4 regions of the Anaerobacillus sp. genome follow, and region 3 is predicted to be linked to each of the others. Evidence: riboswitches for the same ligand, from Rfam matches in the RefSeq annotation. Region 3 holds a riboswitch; each other region holds the start of a gene.
The links. Region 3 has a riboswitch for cyclic di-GMP ahead of ACK4M9_RS02425 (putative bifunctional diguanylate cyclase/phosphodiesterase). Riboswitches for the same ligand answer to the same signal wherever they lie in the genome.

Region 1 (4,692 bases), on a different contig from region 3:
CGTTATGCCTTCGAACAATATGGCGACGATATTGCAGCGGTAATTCTTGAACCTGTAGCAGGAAATATGGGAGTTGTACTTCCGCAACCAGGCTTTTTAGAAAGCGTTCGTGAAATCACTGAGAAAAATGGTACATTGTTAATATTTGATGAAGTAATGACAGGATTTAGAGTTGGTTACCATTGTGCACAAGGTGTCCTTGGAGTTACCCCTGACTTAACTTGCTTAGGTAAAGTTATTGGCGGTGGTTTACCAGTTGGCGCCTATGGCGGTAAACGTGAAATTATGGAAATGATTGCCCCAAGCGGACCTATTTATCAAGCTGGAACATTATCAGGTAATCCATTAGCAATGACAGCAGGCTATGAAACGTTGTCGCAGCTAACAGAAGAGCATTATGCGGAATTTAACCGCCTCGGTAAAAAGTTAGCAGAAGGATTATCAAATGCCGCTAAAAAGCACGGCATTCCACATCAAACGAGTCAAGCTGGTTCAATGATCGGTTTCTTCTTCACTAATGAAGAAGTGACGAACTATGAAAAAGCAAAAACATCTGACTTAGATCGTTTTGCAGACTACTTCCGCTACATGTTGGAAGAAGGGGTTTCGATCCCACCATCTCAATTTGAAGGTATGTTCCTATCAACGCAACATACTGACGAAGATATTGAAAAAACAATTGCCGCTGCAGATAAGGCATTTGCAAGGCTAATTAAATAATGATTAAACATCTGACCTAAAAGTCGTCTTATCCCTCAAATCGATATCCTATAAGTTCATTGGATCTAGATTGAGATAAGGTGATTTTAGGTCAGTTTTTTTGTTTGTTCAAGATATATATTTCCGATGTGTCTGCACCTTTATAACAGAGCTTTATGCACTTGAGGAGCTAGCATGAAGCTAACGATGTGTTTTGCTAGAGATGAATAATGGGTAATCATGCAATGAGAAGTCGAATCGTGTATGACAATCTATTGGATTTTACCTTTTTAGGAAAGTGAGAAAAGTGTTTTTTTTAGGTCGTTATACCTATATTAATTTTACAAATAATGTAAAAATAAAAGTGTTTATGTAATAATTTGAGAAAATATGTAGAAATTATGATCGGATTTTACTATATTTCACTTTTTATTATGAAAGTAAACTGCTATAATAAATTTATAAGCTAACATAAATCAAAATTATCAATCTATTAAATAAAGGATGCAATGAAAAGTGACTGTTATTTGGGCACCTAAGTCACTTGGAGCTAGTGGTGCAACCCGCCTTTACAAACTTATGTCCTATAAGCTTTGTAGAGGTTTTTTTATCTGTTACACCGAATTAAACGCTGGTTTTAAGAGTAAACCATACTCTTGACATAAAAATTAAAACAAAAAAGGGAGAGATTTTAAAAATGTTTAAAGCTATTCTCAAACGTCTTAGAAAAGACCAACGCGGTCTAACGCTTATCGAGTTATTAGTGGTTATAGTTATTTTGGGGATTATTGCGGCGATAGCTGTGCCTATGCTGATGGGGAATCAGGATAATGCACATAGAAATACAAACGCACAAAATGAGCAAATACTCCAAGACGCAATTAACAGGTTCTATATAGATAAGAGCACATATCCTACGAATGCCACTACTCTAAATGATCAACTAACTAAAGCAACAGGGTCTCCTGCTACTGGTCCTTATGTCAAAGAAATACCGACTATTAAAGCTTTTACTGGTTGTACACCAGCAACTGGAACAGGAACTATTAATGGTTGGGACTATGCTTCCGGAGTTATATCGGCGCCTGCTGGGTGTAAGTAATATTTTTTTTAAGCTGTCGCTACGCTTGATAGCGGCAGCTTTTTTAAAACCGAAAATGCTTGATTTTGAGAAAGGAGAGATCAACTTTGTTATTAATTGATTTTTATGTTTTACTGGTTGGCTTACTATTAGGCAGTTTTTTCAATGTAGTTGCCATTCGACTCCTTAAAAATAAATCGGTCGCTTTCCCACCTTCTCATTGTCCAAATTGCAAGCATAAATTAGCGGTCTTTGATCTTATCCCAGTTTTCAGCTATGTATTTTTAGGTGGAAAATGTCGCTACTGTAAAACAAAAATTTCCCCGCTTTACCCATTTGGTGAGTTGTTGACGGCTACTTCTATTTTTATTACGTATAAATGGGTTGGTCTAACGCTAGAATTAGTTCCGGCACTTATTTTAACGATTTTACTAGTATTAGCGGTTTTAACAGACATTCGCGAAAAATTAATCCTAGATGTAATTACTCTTCCAGCTTTAGTAATCTTGCTGATTGCCCGTTTGTTCGTCGGCAGTGAGCCGTTTTGGTTTTATTTAATTGGTGGAGTAGTAGGTTTTTCATTACTATTGTTAATTGCAATTGTCAGTAAAGGAGGCATGGGCGGTGGAGATATTAAGCTTTACGCTGCGATCGGTGTCGCTCTTGGTCCGTGGATGACGATCATGAGTCTCGTCCTTGCGTCCTTTGTTGGTACAATTGTTGGAATTACGCTAATTATTTTTGGTATTGCCAAACGGAAGGAACCGATTGCTTTCGGCCCTTTTATTTTTATCGGAACATTTGCCGCCTATTTATGGGGGAGAGAAATATGGAATTGGTATGTGAACTTATTTTGGTAAGGGTGTGAAAACATGAAAAATCAAAAGGGAGTTACATTAATTGAGTTATTAGTAGCTGTCGCCTTACTTGGGATCGTTGTTATTCCAATCGTTACAATGATGACAGGATCTTTTACGAACACGGTTATACAAGGGACAGAGAGTAAAAGTCTCTACTATGCTCAAGAAATAATAGAAGAAGCAAGAATAATGTCGTTTCCAAATGGTTTAGCAGGCGTTTCGCTTTACGGTAAATGTACGAATTCAGGCTGTTCTGAAATTAATTACACAAATATTTCTGTACCGATCTTAACAAATGCTGAAACAATGTATCGGATTGAATTTAGCAATTTGGACAATGCGAATCCAACTACCATATTAGATGATTTCTATGAAATTAAAGTATTTGTTGAAGTTAATGAACCTATCAATCAAGAAGTGGTATTAGTATCGGTGGTGAAAAGGCAATGATGGAAAACCAACGTGGAATTACTTTACTCGAATTGCTTGTCACAATTACAATATTGACAATCATTTCCACACCGATATTTCTATTGTTGAATAATACCATAAAGGTCCATAAGGAAACCATAGTCGAGAATCAGCTTCAACATGAAGCAAGGTTTATTTCACAATTCATGAGTGAGAAAATTCGCGATGGTGCCGTATTTACGTTTGTATCAGGAAATTGGACATTGGGGAAAGCTAGTGAGATTTTTTTTCGATATGAAAGTTCAGAAAACAAGGTTTACTTGAGTGACACAGAAAATGCTCTATCAAGTCACGTTGATCAATTTACTATAACACCAGAGCCTATCGAAAATCCTGTGAAATATCATCTATCTTTAAGGCTTAAAAATCAGAACAGAGAGTTTGAATTAAATACAACCTTGTATAATAACGCAAATTCACGTTATAGGGTGGGTGATAGTGAGTGAACCGAGGGAACATAATTAGAAATGAAAAGGGTGCCGCTCTATTATTAATATTATTTCTAATAGTCTTTGTTGCAATTGTAGGCGCAACTATGATTAATTCAACTTTTTATGGTAAGAAGAACAATGTTATCGCATTAGCAGATCAGCAGGAATTTTATCGATTAGAAGCCGCTATTGATATGATGTTACATCAATTGCGAGAGTTTGAGGTTGTAGATGGTATTCTTTTGAATAACGACGGTGTGAACGAGCCTTATCCAGCGCTAGATGAAAATGGAAATGAAGTACCGATTATTAAACGTGGACCTTATTATTATTTAGCTATGGGGCAACCGTTAACAGGAAGCTATGTTATTGACGGTCAGTCTGTTCAAGTAGATTTAACAGATGTCATTGGACCAAATTCTATCTTGGAAGGTCAAAATCAATATACTTTTAAACTAACATCACAGTTTACTAGTTCTCAAAAATTTATTCGAGAACTAGAATTGTCAGTAACCGAAGAGGATAAAGATGAAATGAGAGATGTCCCCCCCCCACCACCAGGACAAGTGGGGCCACCACAAACGCCGAAATTTCCTGGTAATAGTGGTGATAGGATAATCTTTATTGACTCAAAAAATGTCCATCATAATCAAATAGCATGGAATAATATAACTAAGCCTACAAATTCCACATTGCAAAGTTTTATTAATTATTATGGATTAGATACGACAAAAGCTTTAACGAACTGGAATGGCGTACCTGTTCCAGATGTGGAAAAAATCAGATACTATAATGAAATAAATGCAAGTGGAAACGCAGTAAGTATAGCTATACAAGAAGGATACCTTACTTATGCTAATAAAGTTAATATCACAGGATGTGGTGGAGGAAGTGTAACGATTAGTGGGGTATTAATTGCTAATGAAATCAAAATTGGTGGACAATGCACATATTATTTAGGCGGCGGAATTATCACTGGGAAATTTGAGCTTGGTGGAAATGCTGCTAGTGTACTTGTCGACGAAAAAGGTGGCTTTAAAGATGATGGTAGTGCTGGTGAATATACTCCATCACCACCTTATATGTTACCACCTATTAATTATGATGATTTTAACTGGGGATTAGATCCAAATATAAATATAACAAATAT
Region 2 (4,692 bases), on a different contig from region 3:
TGGCGGCGACGGAAGATCGCTAGTTGTGTTTCATTTAATGAATAGATGTCTGTGTTATCTACAAAAACCTTCCCATCTGTTGGCCGATCGACCCCACCCAATAAGTGAAGTAACGTCGATTTACCTGAACCAGAGGGTCCAATAATTGCAACAAATTCTCCTTTTTTCACTGTAAAGGTTACATTATCTAACGCTTTGACAGCCGTATCACCTTTTCCATAGATTTTAGACAGATTTTCAATTCTTAAAATTTCCATAAGATTTCCCTCCATTATTCTTGATGGTTTAAATTTATCTGCCTAAGGTGACTTTCTGGTGACTGCAAAGTGACAATTTTGTCATATAAGAAGAGAGGCTGCCCTAACTATGTTACACAACGTGGGATCCAACTAACTTAAACGTACAGAAATATCATAGGTCTATATTCGGTGTCTAGCGTTGTCTTCAGGAAAGTTCACTTTCTTCGATTGTCTGTTTTGTGTCGATCATCGTTACATCCGTGTTGGTGAAAGCGAACTTTTATTGGTATCTCAATCTTTGTTTTAGGAGAGCCTCTAATTGATCAGATAATTTGTTTGTAAAACTTTAGTTGAAATGTGGTACCTTGGCCAGACATACTGTCAACTTGAATGGTGCCATTTTGACTTGTAATAATCGAATGGGCCATTGCTAGTCCAATGCCAACACTCTCTTCATTGGCATTTTTTCCTTTATAAAAGCGCTTAAAGATGTATGGTAAATCCTCTTTCGCAATCCCTTTCCCATTATCTTTGATGACAACTTCAGTAAATAGGCTGTTTTCCGAAAAATGAATACGTATTGTTCCTTTATTTGGTGTGTGTTCTAAACAATTTTTAATAATATTAATTAATGCTTCTGAGGTCCAATTTAGGTCGCCTACAAAGGATACAGTCTCATTACCTTCCAATTCTAGTGTTTGTTCTTTTATATCGATTGGAATGAGAAGAGGGTGAACAGCCTTCTGAATAAGGTCTTTTACCAAAACTTTATCCTTTTTAAATTGAATAGTTCCGGCATCAATTTTTGACAGCTTTAATAAAGATGCCACGAGCCACTCGATTCGCTCTAGCTGCACCCTAATGTTACGGTTAAACTCTGACCGTTTATCTTCAGTTAATCTGGCGTCATTCAATAAATCAGACATGACAACCATCGAAGTGATTGGTGTTTTCAATTGATGAGAGATGTCACTTATCGCATTCGTAAGTTTGATTTTATCCTTTTGTAAAAGGTCACTATGCTCGGATAGTTTTAATGTCACCTTATAAATCTCATTTTTGAGGATACTCAGTTCACCTTCTCGGTTATCCCGAACATCAAGAGTGAAATCACCACTACTTATTTGTCGTAAATAGCTAGAAAGCCTATCAATGTCACGATATCTCCAATTTGTATAGACTACTGTAACGGCAATAAGTAGAAGATTTGTGATCGTGACAATTACAGCTGCCTGTACTGAGAAATAAGAAACGAGTAAAATGGAAAGGAGACTAATACCACTCATTGTTAATAAAAGCTTGTTAAATTCTTGATTGCGGAGCATGTTAATCACCAACCTTATAGCCTAACCCACGAACGGTTTTAATGATAGTTGGTTTTTGAGGATTATCTTCTAGCTTTTCTCGAAGTCTTTTAATATACACGGTTAGCGTATTGTCATTGACAAAATCACCTGCTACGTCCCAGATTCTTTCTAGTAATTGATTACGTGTGAGGACTTGGCCGACATGATTTGCAAAAATCAGTAGTAGTCGATATTCTAACGCAGTAACATAAATTTCGTTGCTGTTTTTATAAACTTTACCTTCTAAAGTATTAATTTGAATCGTTGATAGTTCAATAATTGTATTTGTATGAGCTTGTTTATTGTAACGGCGTAAAACAGATTTTATTCGAGAGAGAAGCTCTCTAATTCGAAATGGTTTTGTGATGTAATCATCTGCTCCCATATCAAGTCCCATTACTATGTTGACTTCTTCATCCATGGCCGTTAAAAAGATTACGGGAATGTCACTTTCCTTTTTTACAAGTTTACAAAGCTCATAGCCATTTCCATCAGGCAAAGACAGATCAAATAAACATAAGTCAATACTTGAAATCTCATTTTTTATTACTGCTTTTGCAGACTCTGCATTGTAACAAAGGACCGTTACATAGTTTTCTTGCTGAAAGGAGTATTCTAGACCAGATGCAATGGTTTTATCATCTTCTACAACGAGGATTTTCATGTTTTTTCACCCTAACATGTAAAATGCTAATTTAACTAATACTATAGTACATCAAATTTTTCGTAACAGATAGGGTGAAAGATTTATGAAGGTCAAGATTATTACGTGCAGAGCAAAAATTTAACTAGAAGTTTATTTTGTTAATTATTGACATATAACCATTATTGTTTGGTATAATATCTTTAAAAATAAAAAGTTGGGGAGCGAAGAAAAACTATTTTTACATGGGCACTTGAATAGTTTGGAGCTAATAGTGCAACCGACCTAAGAAACTATTTTTGGGAGGCATTGTACGATGAGTTTGTCTTTAAGATTTATTTCAGATGAAAAACTAATGTCTGCATATTCAAAAGCAAAAGAACTAAAGTTAGATTTTGAATTCATCAAATTTCTAGAAGATGAAATTAACCGAAGAAATCTAGCTGAAATCTTCCAAACAAGTCAGATAGGTATTCCTTTAAAAGAAATATGAATTAAATAAGAGGCTATCCCATACTAAGCATAGCCATTGGGATAGCCTCTTTTTTCCTTATTTAGAGATGGGAATAAATTAGATATGGTAATCTTTTTATCTCTGGTGGCCGACTTTGAATACCAACACCGGCTTTTGCAACAATAAACTTAGGATTTTCTAATTCAAACTTTTTACATATATCATGGAGGTTGGAATTCTCATCTTCGAATAACGTAATATTGTAAAATTCCCCCATAATCTGATCAAAGACGACGAACCAATAAAAAGTATTATTCCTATTAGGATTATACTTTTTAGTTGTTTCTGAATTACTTAAATCATTATCCATGAATGAATCCAAATCCTAAAGGTTTGATTTCTTCTTGTGCAGAAGTTTCCGTCGCTTGGGAAAAACCTAAAATTAAAGCTAAAGCTAACACCCCAACTAAAAGTCTTTTCATAATTTCCAGCTCCTTTTTTAAAGAGAATTGTTATATTATAATTAGATCATGGCATATGCTGAGGATTTGTGTAAATCAGTTCTAGGTAGGTTTGATTTCAAATTTCGTCATAAAATTCGCGTTTATGGCTCGTTCTTCACTATGATATACAAATATGCATAAATAGGGGGGCGGATGATTATGTATGTTGGTGATAAAATTAAAGAGCTACGGATGCACTACAATATTTACCAGGAAGAACTTGCAGAAGGAATTTGCACCCAAGCAACAATTAGCCGCATTGAAAAAAATGAAATAGTTCCAAATTCATACATACTTTATCAAATCGCCAAACGTCTTGGTGTTGATATGGACTATTTTTATGGTTCTGGAAGTTTACTGAAAATCGAATATGTTAAAAACGTTTACCAAGATTTGGAACGGTTAGTTAGAGAAAAAAACTATAAAGAAGTCTTGAGAATTGTAAAGTTAGAGAAAATTAATCCATTGTTTCGTAGAGATGAGCTAAAACAAATTTTATTATGGCGTGAAGGGATTAGTTATTTTTATCTTAATAATAACCAGGATAAGGCGTTTGAATTACTTGATGCAGCCCTTCAATTAACTCCAACTACGAAAAAAAATACTTCAGCAACTGAAATAGATATATTGGCAAGCATTGCGGCTATTCACGGTGAAATAAGACAGTATGCAAAAGCAGCGGAAATATATCATGATATATCAATTAAAATGAAGAAATCACCTGCAAATTATGATCCAAAGCTTGCGATCCGAATTGCGTATAATTCTGCTGTTATTGCCCATTTGCTATCTAATTATCAAGAGGCCATTAGGTTTTGTGATAAAACGATTCAACTATGTCTCTCTAATTTAACTTTTTATATTTTAGGTGAAACATATTTTCAAAAGGGTGAAAGTATATTGGCATTAACGAGTAATAAGCAGGAAACGCTTCTGTGGTTAGAGAAATCGCTTAACATATTTAGAATCATTAATAATGAGCACGCAGTAAAATACGTCCTCGATGAAATAAATAAATTAAATAGTTATTAAGAGCCTCAGGGCTTTTTTTAATTTACGTTAATGATTTTCGCAATAAAAAAGCTTGCTATCAATTACTAATATTATAGTACATTCTAAATTTTACATTTCAAAACTCATCATTCATAATTGACAGTATACTTAAAAGAAAGTTGGCTTTATTCATGGAATGGATTGTTTTATTGATTATTGGGCTTGTTGCTGGAACGTTGGGGAGTTTAATGGGGCTTGGTGGCGGAATTATTGTCGTTCCAGCCTTAATGATTCTTAGTAGCTACTTAGTTATTTTAGGGGACGTTACGCCACAAGTAGCAGTTGGTACATCGTTATTAATTATGATTTTTACCGGTCTTTCGTCAACGTTAACGTATTTAAAACAAAAAACAGTTGATTTACGAAGTGCCTTTATTTTTTTTGCTGGAAGTGGCCCCGGTGCATTGGTAGGTGTCTATTTTAACAGCGGTATTGATACAAAAATATTTCTAAT
Region 3 (4,692 bases):
AAAAAGCACGGATCACGTGTTGGCGTACAGGTGGCTTAAGACTACTAATCTCTTCTTTTAAACTTACATAAAGTTCCTCTTTGTAGTTTTTCCTTAAATTCTTCGTCTTCTCTCTAATTGTTTCGACTTTTTCCAGTAACTCGATACCACCGTGATGAACGAGAATTTCCCCAAGGATATTGCCGAGCTTTTTCACGTCGGTCCGTAACAGAGAACCGTTGTCTGCTGTAACATTGATCATTAAATCATCCTCCTGTCTATATTTTCACTACATTTACAGTACCGTTTTAAAATTATACTTTATCAATAATCAACATCTCTACCCGATACATTCGGCGTCCCACTTGGACAATAAACGTCCCGATTATGTATAGCAACTCCAAGTATGCTAATTAACGTTATATTAGCATAAAATAGGTTAAATTTAAATATTAAATTTTCTGACATCTCTAATTCGAAGGTGTGCTACTCTTCTTTTGACACTCTTTCTTACTTTAGTTGCTCGCATTCTTTTAGAAGAAATTCAACAGTCTTTCCAACTTTTTCATAGCCGAACTGATACGAGGCTGCTTTAATTTCTTCAAAAATTAATAGATCAATAACCTCATCTCGATCAACCTCAGTCCATTTATTTTCCCTGTCCATTTGTGCTAGTTGCATTTTAATTCTTTCTAATGCTTGTTCCATAACATTAACCTCCAATATAATGTCGGTGCCAGACACCAATGAAAGTTCACTTTCAAACAACCCAGATGTAATATGATCGAGACAAACCATCCAATCGAAGAAAGTGAACTTTCCTGTAGATAAAATTTACAGAGTAGACACCTATTATCGTATTTTACCATAAATAGGTGCCTGGCACCTAGATGAAAAGCCAAAAATCCCCCTTCTAATGGGGGTTTCTTGGCTTTTTCGTACTAATTTATTGAGCGGTGCCAGGCACCAACTTTTACATTTGGTGTCTGGCACCCTGATTTGTTAATAGTTTTTCAAATTGTTCTGCGTTTATAGGTTTTGAAAATAAGAAGCCTTGTCCAAAATTACAGTTAAATCTTGTTAAATTGCTAACTTGCTGCTCAGATTCGATTCCCTCAGCTACGATACGAAGGTCTAAATTTAAACCGATATCAATAATTGTTTTTATTAAAGGGTGATCAGAAGCCTCTGTAAGATTATCGATAAATAACTTATCAATTTTAATTGTATTAATCGGTAATTCCGTAAGAATGTGTAATGACGAGTATCCAGTGCCAAAATCATCAATCGCTGATCTGACCCCAAGTTCGTTTAACGCCTTCAATACTATTATCGTTTCAGAAACATTTTGGATGCTCTCTGTAATTTCTAGCTCTAAAAATTGCGGCTCAAGTTCAGTTTCTCGTAAAATATTTTTCACAGTTTCGAAAAAATTACTGCTTTGCAGTTGGCGAACCGAAACATTAACAGATACACTCAGGGCCGGAAAACCCGCTTCTTGCCATGCTTTATTCTGTTGACATGCCGTCTTTAAAACCCATTCTCCGATTGCAATGATTTGACCAGTTTCTTCTGCGATCGGAATAAATTCTGCTGGTGAAACTGCCCCCATTTCAGGATGGTGCCAACGTAATAGTGCTTCCATGCCAACAATCTTTCTCGTCTGCAACTCTACGATCGGTTGATAATTTAGCAAAAATTGCTCTTTCCTCAAAGCTTTTCGTAATCCGTTTTCGATCTTCATTTTTCTAGAAAGCATTTCGTTTAATTCTGAATTGTAAAAGCAAAAATTGTTCCGCCCTTTACCTTTTGCCACGTACATAGCCGCATCTGCATTTTTCAACAATTGTTCGCTAGTAACACCGTGTTTTGGATATAAACTTATTCCTATACTAGGGGTTATTGTAATTTCATGATTATCAATGCTGAAAGACTTTGCAAGTTCGATAATAATCTTCTTTGCTAAACTAGTACATTGCGCCCTTGTTGTTCCAGGAAGGATAATAATAAATTCGTCGCCACCAATCCGATATAAGAAATGCCCTTCGTCAATTGTTTGTTTTAGTCGTTCTGAAGCACATACTAAGAGTTTATCGCCTACGAGGTGACCAAGAGTGTCATTAACAAGTTTAAAGCGATCTAAGTCAATTAATAGTAAACCGACCTTACAGCTATCTGGTCTAACCATCCCCATTATCTTAGTCAAATCTTCATTAAAGCGGGCTCGGTTATGGAGTCCAGTTAACGAATCATGATAGGCCAAATATTTAAACTCACTCATTAGCGTTTTATTTTTCTTTAGAACTACTAATTGACGAACAATAATCATCAAGAATATAATAATGAGTCCGACAGTTAAAGCATCACCCCTCCACTCGTAGCTATTTAAGACAAATACTAATAAAATAATCGCACTACCATATGAAAAAAGATGTTCTTTACTTTCAACGTAATTTTCTAATCTATAATCCTTTTCAGTCAAATTTTTCTCTGCAAACAATGCTGCATACCCGATAAATAGAGTTGAAATCAACCAAAATGGATCGATCCAACTCCCAAACTCATAGGTACCAATGACCGCTAAGTATAAAAAAGTCGAGTCAGCAACAATTTGAAAAAAGAAAGCAATTGCGAGAAAAAATATAACTCTTCTCTCTTTACTATGTATGGAGAGATAATATAAATATGTCATCATAAATAAGATGCTCAAGTTCGCAATTGGGAAAGCGATTGTTAAAACCATTGCTAAAACTGAATGATCCCAAAGTTCCCAGATCGGTCTGATTAAGTAGTGTATACTTATAACAATCGCTGATGTCATAAACACCAAAATGTTAAACAAATAAGGGCTATTTGTTACGGAACCGCTAATTTTTTTCGTTTTATAAGTTAGTCCTAGCAAATAGAAAATGTATGATAGAAACCAAAATAAGAAGGACGTATTTGAAAATTCTTTAATTGCTTCGGCCAAAAGCGAATAAAGCCAGAGGAAATTCCCTAAAAAAGTAAAAATAATTCCTAAGCCAAGCAATAGCCAAAACAGTTTATCTTCATTCGTTTTGCGATAAGCTCTCATAATCCATATAAAACTAATAATTGTACCAATGATTGGAAAACCACTCGCACCTAAAGTTCTTAGCGTTTGATCATCCTTAAAAACAAAACACCATCCATAAAATAAAAGTACAACAATAATCGGAATCCACACAGCTATTCTTCTTGGAAGCATCCTACGTCCCCCCTAACTTTCAAAAAATAAAAATAAAAATAAAAAGCTATCTCCAATGGAAATAACTTGTCAGCTAATTCTCCTTTGGTAACTCAGCCACCTTAAGTTTAATAACCATTAGGTCTGAAGCTTTGCGTCCTTACCTTTCAGTAAGTTTGCCATTTCAATTGAAATATTCTTTTAGGTAGTATACAGCTTTAAAAACTAGTCTTTTAGTCTCGAGTGTTACAAGAAAGTCATTTAATAACTACTTCTATTTTACCATAAACGTTGTAATATGAGTAAACTTAATTTGTCTAATAAGTAAATTACCTAGTTAATATAACCTATTATAGATAAATGTATTATTTAATAAGGTGCCAGGCACCAATGTTGCATTGGTGCCTGGCACCTAAATGATGGTACCTACATTTATATTAGGTTTGTTGCACGCTCTGTTGTTTCTTGCATGTATTCGGCGATCTTCTGGCTATCAACATTAATGCTTTCGATTGTTGCGCTCATTTCTTCAAGACTAGCAGCTGTTTCTTCGATTATTGCAGCAAGCTCATTTGTCGACAATTCTACCGATACCGATTTTGTTTTAACATCGTCAGAAAGCTTTTGAAATTGAGCAAATGTGGCATTTAATTTAGCTAACGTCATCGAAAGTAATTTAAAGGACTCGTTCGCTAAGTTTGTCGTTTCTACGCTGTCTTTGATTTTCGTCGTACTATTTGCCATTTTATTTACAGCGCTTTGGTTACTAGTATTTAATTCACGTAAGTTTTCCGTGATTTTCTCTGCCGTTTGATTCGTCATTTCTGCTAAATTGCGGATCTCTGATGCAACTACTGAGAACCCCCGTCCAGCCTCTCCAGCCCGGGCTGCCTCAATTGAAGCATTCAACGCAAGTAAATTCGTTTGCTCGGAGATTTGCTTAATATTATCAGTGAATGAATTCGTTTCTTCTATTTTTCTCGTTAAAATAGCAAATGTGTCATTTAATTCCTCAATAACTAGTTTCATTTCTTCCATTTCACCAGTTAGTTCATTAATCTTTAGTTCTCCATCTTTCGAAACGGTTGCTGCATGCTCAGATTCCTTTAGTAATGTTTTTGAAACTTCACCAAGTTGATCCATAGATTCTCTCGTTTCACTAGCAGTTTCAGCTATTAACGAGATTTGTTCACTTTGCGTTTGGCTTCCAACCGACACTTCATTGATTGAAGATTGCATTTCTTCTTGAGCTGCGACACTATTTTGAACTTTTCCATTTGCATTCATCAAACTTTCAACGATTACAGCAACTTCTTTCTCTAAATGAAGCTTTTGCTGCTCTTTCCTGCTAGCCTCGTGTTGTGCTTCAGTTAGAAACTCCTGTAGTTTTGAGAATTGATCCTGAGCCAATTTTGTTATTGTTGCTAACAAAACTCCTGTCAAAATATAAATAAGCAAAGTACTTACAAATAAATCTTCATAATTATCATAAATCAAGAAAAAAC
Region 4 (4,692 bases), on a different contig from region 3:
CTGTACCACTTGTGATGTTCCAACCAATTTCCGCGAAGATTTGTGATAAATTCCATTGATACGGTTCGTAAAATTCATCATTTGGAATTTGCTCACCTTGACGTCTTATAAACGGTTCTTGTGTTTGTTTCGTATAAAAATAATTAGGCTCAACGGTTTCAATCTCTTCTAACAAGCTTAATTCCGAGACAAGTTGCTCAGTTAATCTTGTTTCATCACGAACAACATAGTATGGACCACCATTTTTAACTAACGTTAATGGTGATGATCTTATCCACTCTTCTCCGTTTACTCCCTCGGCAAAACTAATAATAACCTCATGCTCAACATAGTGTTCATTATCATCTAGCGCTTGTGGTAAAGACTGAATGCTAATTTGCCACCCTAGTTCTGGAACTCTCTCTGTTGCTACGGTTGGACGGATGCCCTCGCCTTCAAATTCAAGCTCGGTTTGTTCCCCACCGATAAAAAAATTCCCATTAGCGTCAACGACATGCGCTAAATCTCGAACATATTTTTTTACGAATGATAAATTCACTTCTCCTACCACTTTTTTACCGTTAGCAGCAGTGCAGCCAACGAGCATATATTCATTTCCGTTTTTTGTATAAGGATCTGAGCTCTCTAAGCCCTTGTTTGTATGACTAAGGTTTTGTAAATCTTGCTCATGAAGTTCTCCAGCCATATGTTCAATTTGGCCATCATTCATAATCGCAAACGCCTCAAAATGATGATGATTAATCATTTCTTCTTGGAACTTTTCGTAAAGTTCTTCATTAGAGAAATCCTGTTCCCCCCAGCGAAGTAGCTGATTTTTCAGCTGATCAATAAACATTGATGTAGTTAACGATAAATCCTTTGCCATTACTTGATCGAGCGCTTTTTGCTGCATCATTACCATCTGACTTTGCCCATGATACTCCTCAGTTTCATGATCATTGGCATACCAAATTGCAATTACACCTATCATAACAATACTAAACATCGTTGCTAAACGACGCATATTAACGACCTCCTAACGTATTCTTCAATACAATTAGGATGCACCTACTTTTAAATTTAATGTAGAAATCAACGAGCAAATCAGTGCTCTTTGATTTCACAACGTGATCAACGAACACACGCCAACCCCTCAGCCTTAATATCCTTCAATCTTCCTTCTCCAATTCCATTAATCCGACTAAGTTCATCAATTGATTTAAATGGACGTAAATTTATTAATTGCTCGGCACGTTCCTTGCCAATATGAGTAATTTTTAATAACTCTTCAATAGAAGCGTTGTTTATATCTAAACACGAAGATGTTGCTATCTCAGGCTTTTGTTGTGACTGATCTAGTTCAGTTTTTCGCTCCTTACTCGTCAATTGATCAGCATTTATTGTATAGGCAAGACCATCAGTTGAAATGACAATTGTTCCATTTTTGATCGTTCCATACATTGGAATGTGCAAGGTACTAAACAGTTCAATTACTTCTTGATGTGGATGTCCGTAGGAATTATCAGCACCTGCTGAATAAATGACAATTTCAGGATTCACTTCCTTCACAAACTTTTCTGTACTAGAAGTGCTCGAGCCATGATGTCCTAACTGAAAGATATGGGCATTGATCGCTTCTTTTCTGTCTAGCATCGCGGCTTCTGTTTGCTTTTCAGCGTCTCCAGTCAACAATATCGAAATGTCACCGTAAGTGGCAACTAAACTAATGCTACCATCATGAAGGTCTCCTGTTAGCTCGACTGGATTAACTACACGTATATGTAATGAACCAATGTCAAATTGCTCACCAGCTCTTGGCTCATAGTATTCAACCTCGTGCTCAAAAATCGCATTAAGGACACGTTCAAAAATTTTTGAAGTATGAGAGTCGCCACTCATCCAGACCTCCTTCACAGGAAAAGCTTGCATCACTTTATCCATTTGTCCAATGTGATCAGCATGCGGGTGTGTTCCAATAAGCAAATCCAATTCTTTCACACCAACAGATGTTAAATAAGGAACAACATCATTTCGGTCATGCCGCCCTGCATCAATTAACACCGTAAAATTAGGTCCTTGTAAAAGCGTCGCATCCCCTTGGCCAACATCGATAAAATGAATCGTCGCTTCACCCGAAACAGTAGTTTCATTCGTCAAAGTTACATTTTCTGGAAGATCACTACAACCTACTAAAACAATACAAAGAACAAATGAAACTATCATCAATTTAGCTCTAACTTTTAAAAATTGACTACTAAATAAAATTTCCATCTTCCCCTTTCATTCAATAAAACAGCTTTTACTAGAATAACAAAAAACAATTAAAAAAGTTAGTTAATAATAATTAGATTTTTTCTACAAAGTTCTAAAAATCTTAAATTTTTCGCACTAATTATAATGTAATGTTAGGTGTTTTCTTTCGCTCTTCTATTATTGAGTCCTTTGTCCTAAAATATGTTTATAAAATTTTACAATCGATCCATTTCCTATAAGAAGTTTTCGACAATAAATTTGTTATTTTTCATTTTTTTAAACATACGATATTGGCGATATATCTATTTTCAGAACATTCAATAAAATAGGAGTTAACAATTGTCGATAACTAGGTGTAAAGACCTATTGAAACAGGATTTTTTTACCTTATTTTGTCATATGAAATTTGAAAATTCTTCCACGATTCTACACAAAAAAACTAGTTCGAGCCTTATACTACAATAGTAGATGAAAGAATAATAAAAAATACACTAATTTTTCTAAATTTTCAATAAAAGGCAAATCTATTGAAAGATAGGGACGCAAAGTCACAGGTCTAAAGTTGGTTTCAACCATGACGGCTGGACTGCTTGGGGTACGGAAAGTATTTTAGGAGGGAACTTTGCTTGGAGCACATTTCATTTGAAAACTTGGATCAGGAATGGGTAGAATTAATCAAAGAGGCGATGGTGATTGGAATTAGTACGGATGAAATAATGGAGTTCCTCTTGATGCACAAAAGATATTAGGAAAGTAAAAAATCGTCTCAGTGCTTACAAATACATAAAACCAATAACAGAAAATATAAAGTGGTTGCTTCTTTTATAGAGCAATCACTTTTTTCTTTTCAGTTATTTTGAGTTGGCAAGGATAATCCCAAAGCCAAATGCATAAATAGAAATTAAGGAAAAAGTACGTTAACCAAACATCCATTTATGTTGTTGGCTATTGATTACCTTGACTCACTAGGAAAACGCTCAACAAGAGGAGGTCTTCAGAATGTTCTTTTTTTTCAAAAAGTTTGATCAAAAAAACAAAAAGGACCTATCATCGCTGTTTATACGTCTATAATTATCACCTTTATAAAGACTGTCTTGATAATCAGACAAGAATCAAATACTATAAAAAAGCTGCTTATCATATTCGAAAAGCGCTCATGTCTGAACCTGGCTCTACTTAAGACTACTTTCCTTTTTCTAAGCCTTATCAGGTTCGAACTCGGCTCAGGTTCGGACTACTTTTCTTCTTCTGAGCATAACCCTGTCCGAACCTGGCTCTGCTTCAGACTACTTTCCTTCTTCTAGGCCTAATCAGGTCCGAACTCGGCTCAAGTTCAGACTACTTTTCTTCTTCTAAGCCTTATCAAGTCCGAACTTGGCTCAGGTTCAGACTACTTTTCTTCTTCTAAGCATAACCCTGTCCGAACCTGTCTCTTCTTCAGACTACTTTCCTTCTTCTAGGCCTAATCAGGTCCGAACTCGGCTCAAGTTCAGACTACTTTTCTTCTTCTGAGCATAACCCTGTCCGAACCTGGCTCTTCTTGTTAAAGGTATTAGCACGAAAAACATCTTTGCTACGGTAGATATAGTTGGATAACCTCACAACATATTTTAAATTTCCGATTGGCTTGGGATCTAAACCAGCTAAAAACCAAGGCTGTTGTAGAAAACTTCATTCAGAATAAAATGCATGAAATCAGTTTCAAACCATGATTTCATGCATTTTCTATTTCCAAATTTTGAAGCGAGAGTATTCTACTTATGTCCCAGCCTCTTGTGAATGGACTAGTTCCATTTGCTTACTAAGTAAATTGCTAAACATACTGCGCTTTTCCTTGGCAAGTTGGCTAAATCCACCTTGCTGAATAATCTCACCTTCATTTAAGACAACTACTTGATCGGCATTACGAATTGTTGATAAGCGGTGTGCGATCACTACAATTGTCATCTTTCCTTTTAGTCTTTCTAACGCCTCTTGGATTTTTGACTCGTTTTCTGTATCTAACGCACTTGTCGCCTCATCTAATACAAGAATCGATGGCTTACGTAAAATTGCCCTAGCTAAAACAATCCGTTGCCTCTCCCCACCTGACAAGCGAATGCCACGGTCACCAATTAGTGTATCAAGTCCTTGTGGTAACTTATGAACAAATTCAGCAGCTGAAGAAAATTCCAACGCTTCCCACATTTCTGCTTCACTTGCATCCGGTGCAACTAATTGCAAATTCTCACGAATACTTTCATTGAAAAGAAATGGATCTTGTGGAACGTAGGAGATCGCTCTTCTTAATGAAATCAGATTCTCGCTTGTTAACGGAACCCCATCGATAAGCAGTTCTCCACTTTCAGGTTGATTTAGCCCCATTAACAAATCAATAAGTGTACTCTTCCCTGCTCCAGATGGGCCGACGACCGCGGTCATTTGATTGGCAGGGACGAAGATGTTGATGTTTTTTAGGGC

Region 1: linked by a shared signal. The riboswitch ahead of ACK4M9_RS12675 (type II secretion system protein) and the one ahead of ACK4M9_RS02425 (putative bifunctional diguanylate cyclase/phosphodiesterase) in region 3 are both predicted to bind cyclic di-GMP.
Region 2: linked by a shared signal. The riboswitch ahead of sda (sporulation histidine kinase inhibitor Sda) and the one ahead of ACK4M9_RS02425 (putative bifunctional diguanylate cyclase/phosphodiesterase) in region 3 are both predicted to bind cyclic di-GMP.
Region 4: linked by a shared signal. The riboswitch ahead of ACK4M9_RS04715 (anti-repressor SinI family protein) and the one ahead of ACK4M9_RS02425 (putative bifunctional diguanylate cyclase/phosphodiesterase) in region 3 are both predicted to bind cyclic di-GMP.

What each region holds. Positions count from the first base shown of each region.
Region 1 is NZ_JBKBWN010000008.1:61,205-65,896, forward strand. Features, by position in the region: gene hemL (glutamate-1-semialdehyde 2,1-aminomutase) at 1-720, shown strand, start outside; cyclic di-GMP riboswitch class II at 1,193-1,276, shown strand; gene ACK4M9_RS12675 (type II secretion system protein) at 1,397-1,801, shown strand; gene ACK4M9_RS12680 (prepilin peptidase) at 1,888-2,640, shown strand; gene ACK4M9_RS12685 (prepilin-type N-terminal cleavage/methylation domain-containing protein) at 2,653-3,090, shown strand; gene ACK4M9_RS12690 (prepilin-type N-terminal cleavage/methylation domain-containing protein) at 3,087-3,557, shown strand; gene ACK4M9_RS12695 (hypothetical protein) at 3,554-4,692, shown strand, end outside.
Region 2 is NZ_JBKBWN010000009.1:43,553-48,244, reverse strand. Features, by position in the region: gene ACK4M9_RS13795 (ABC transporter ATP-binding protein) at 1-257, opposite strand, end outside; gene ACK4M9_RS13790 (sensor histidine kinase) at 563-1,564, opposite strand; gene ACK4M9_RS13785 (response regulator transcription factor) at 1,566-2,249, opposite strand; cyclic di-GMP riboswitch class II at 2,440-2,523, shown strand; gene sda (sporulation histidine kinase inhibitor Sda) at 2,545-2,721, shown strand; gene ACK4M9_RS13775 (hypothetical protein) at 2,783-3,052, opposite strand; gene ACK4M9_RS13770 (helix-turn-helix domain-containing protein) at 3,339-4,217, shown strand; gene ACK4M9_RS13765 (sulfite exporter TauE/SafE family protein) at 4,370-4,692, shown strand, end outside.
Region 3 is NZ_JBKBWN010000002.1:75,830-80,521, reverse strand. Features, by position in the region: gene ppc (phosphoenolpyruvate carboxylase) at 1-241, opposite strand, end outside; gene ACK4M9_RS02430 (hypothetical protein) at 490-687, opposite strand; gene ACK4M9_RS02425 (putative bifunctional diguanylate cyclase/phosphodiesterase) at 953-3,208, opposite strand; cyclic di-GMP riboswitch class I at 3,292-3,378, opposite strand; gene ACK4M9_RS02420 (methyl-accepting chemotaxis protein) at 3,620-4,692, opposite strand, start outside.
Region 4 is NZ_JBKBWN010000003.1:120,605-125,296, reverse strand. Features, by position in the region: gene ACK4M9_RS04725 (S8 family peptidase) at 1-1,003, opposite strand, end outside; gene ACK4M9_RS04720 (MBL fold metallo-hydrolase) at 1,111-2,250, opposite strand; cyclic di-GMP riboswitch class I at 2,740-2,826, shown strand; gene ACK4M9_RS04715 (anti-repressor SinI family protein) at 2,859-2,981, shown strand; gene ACK4M9_RS04710 (ABC transporter ATP-binding protein) at 3,991-4,692, opposite strand, start outside.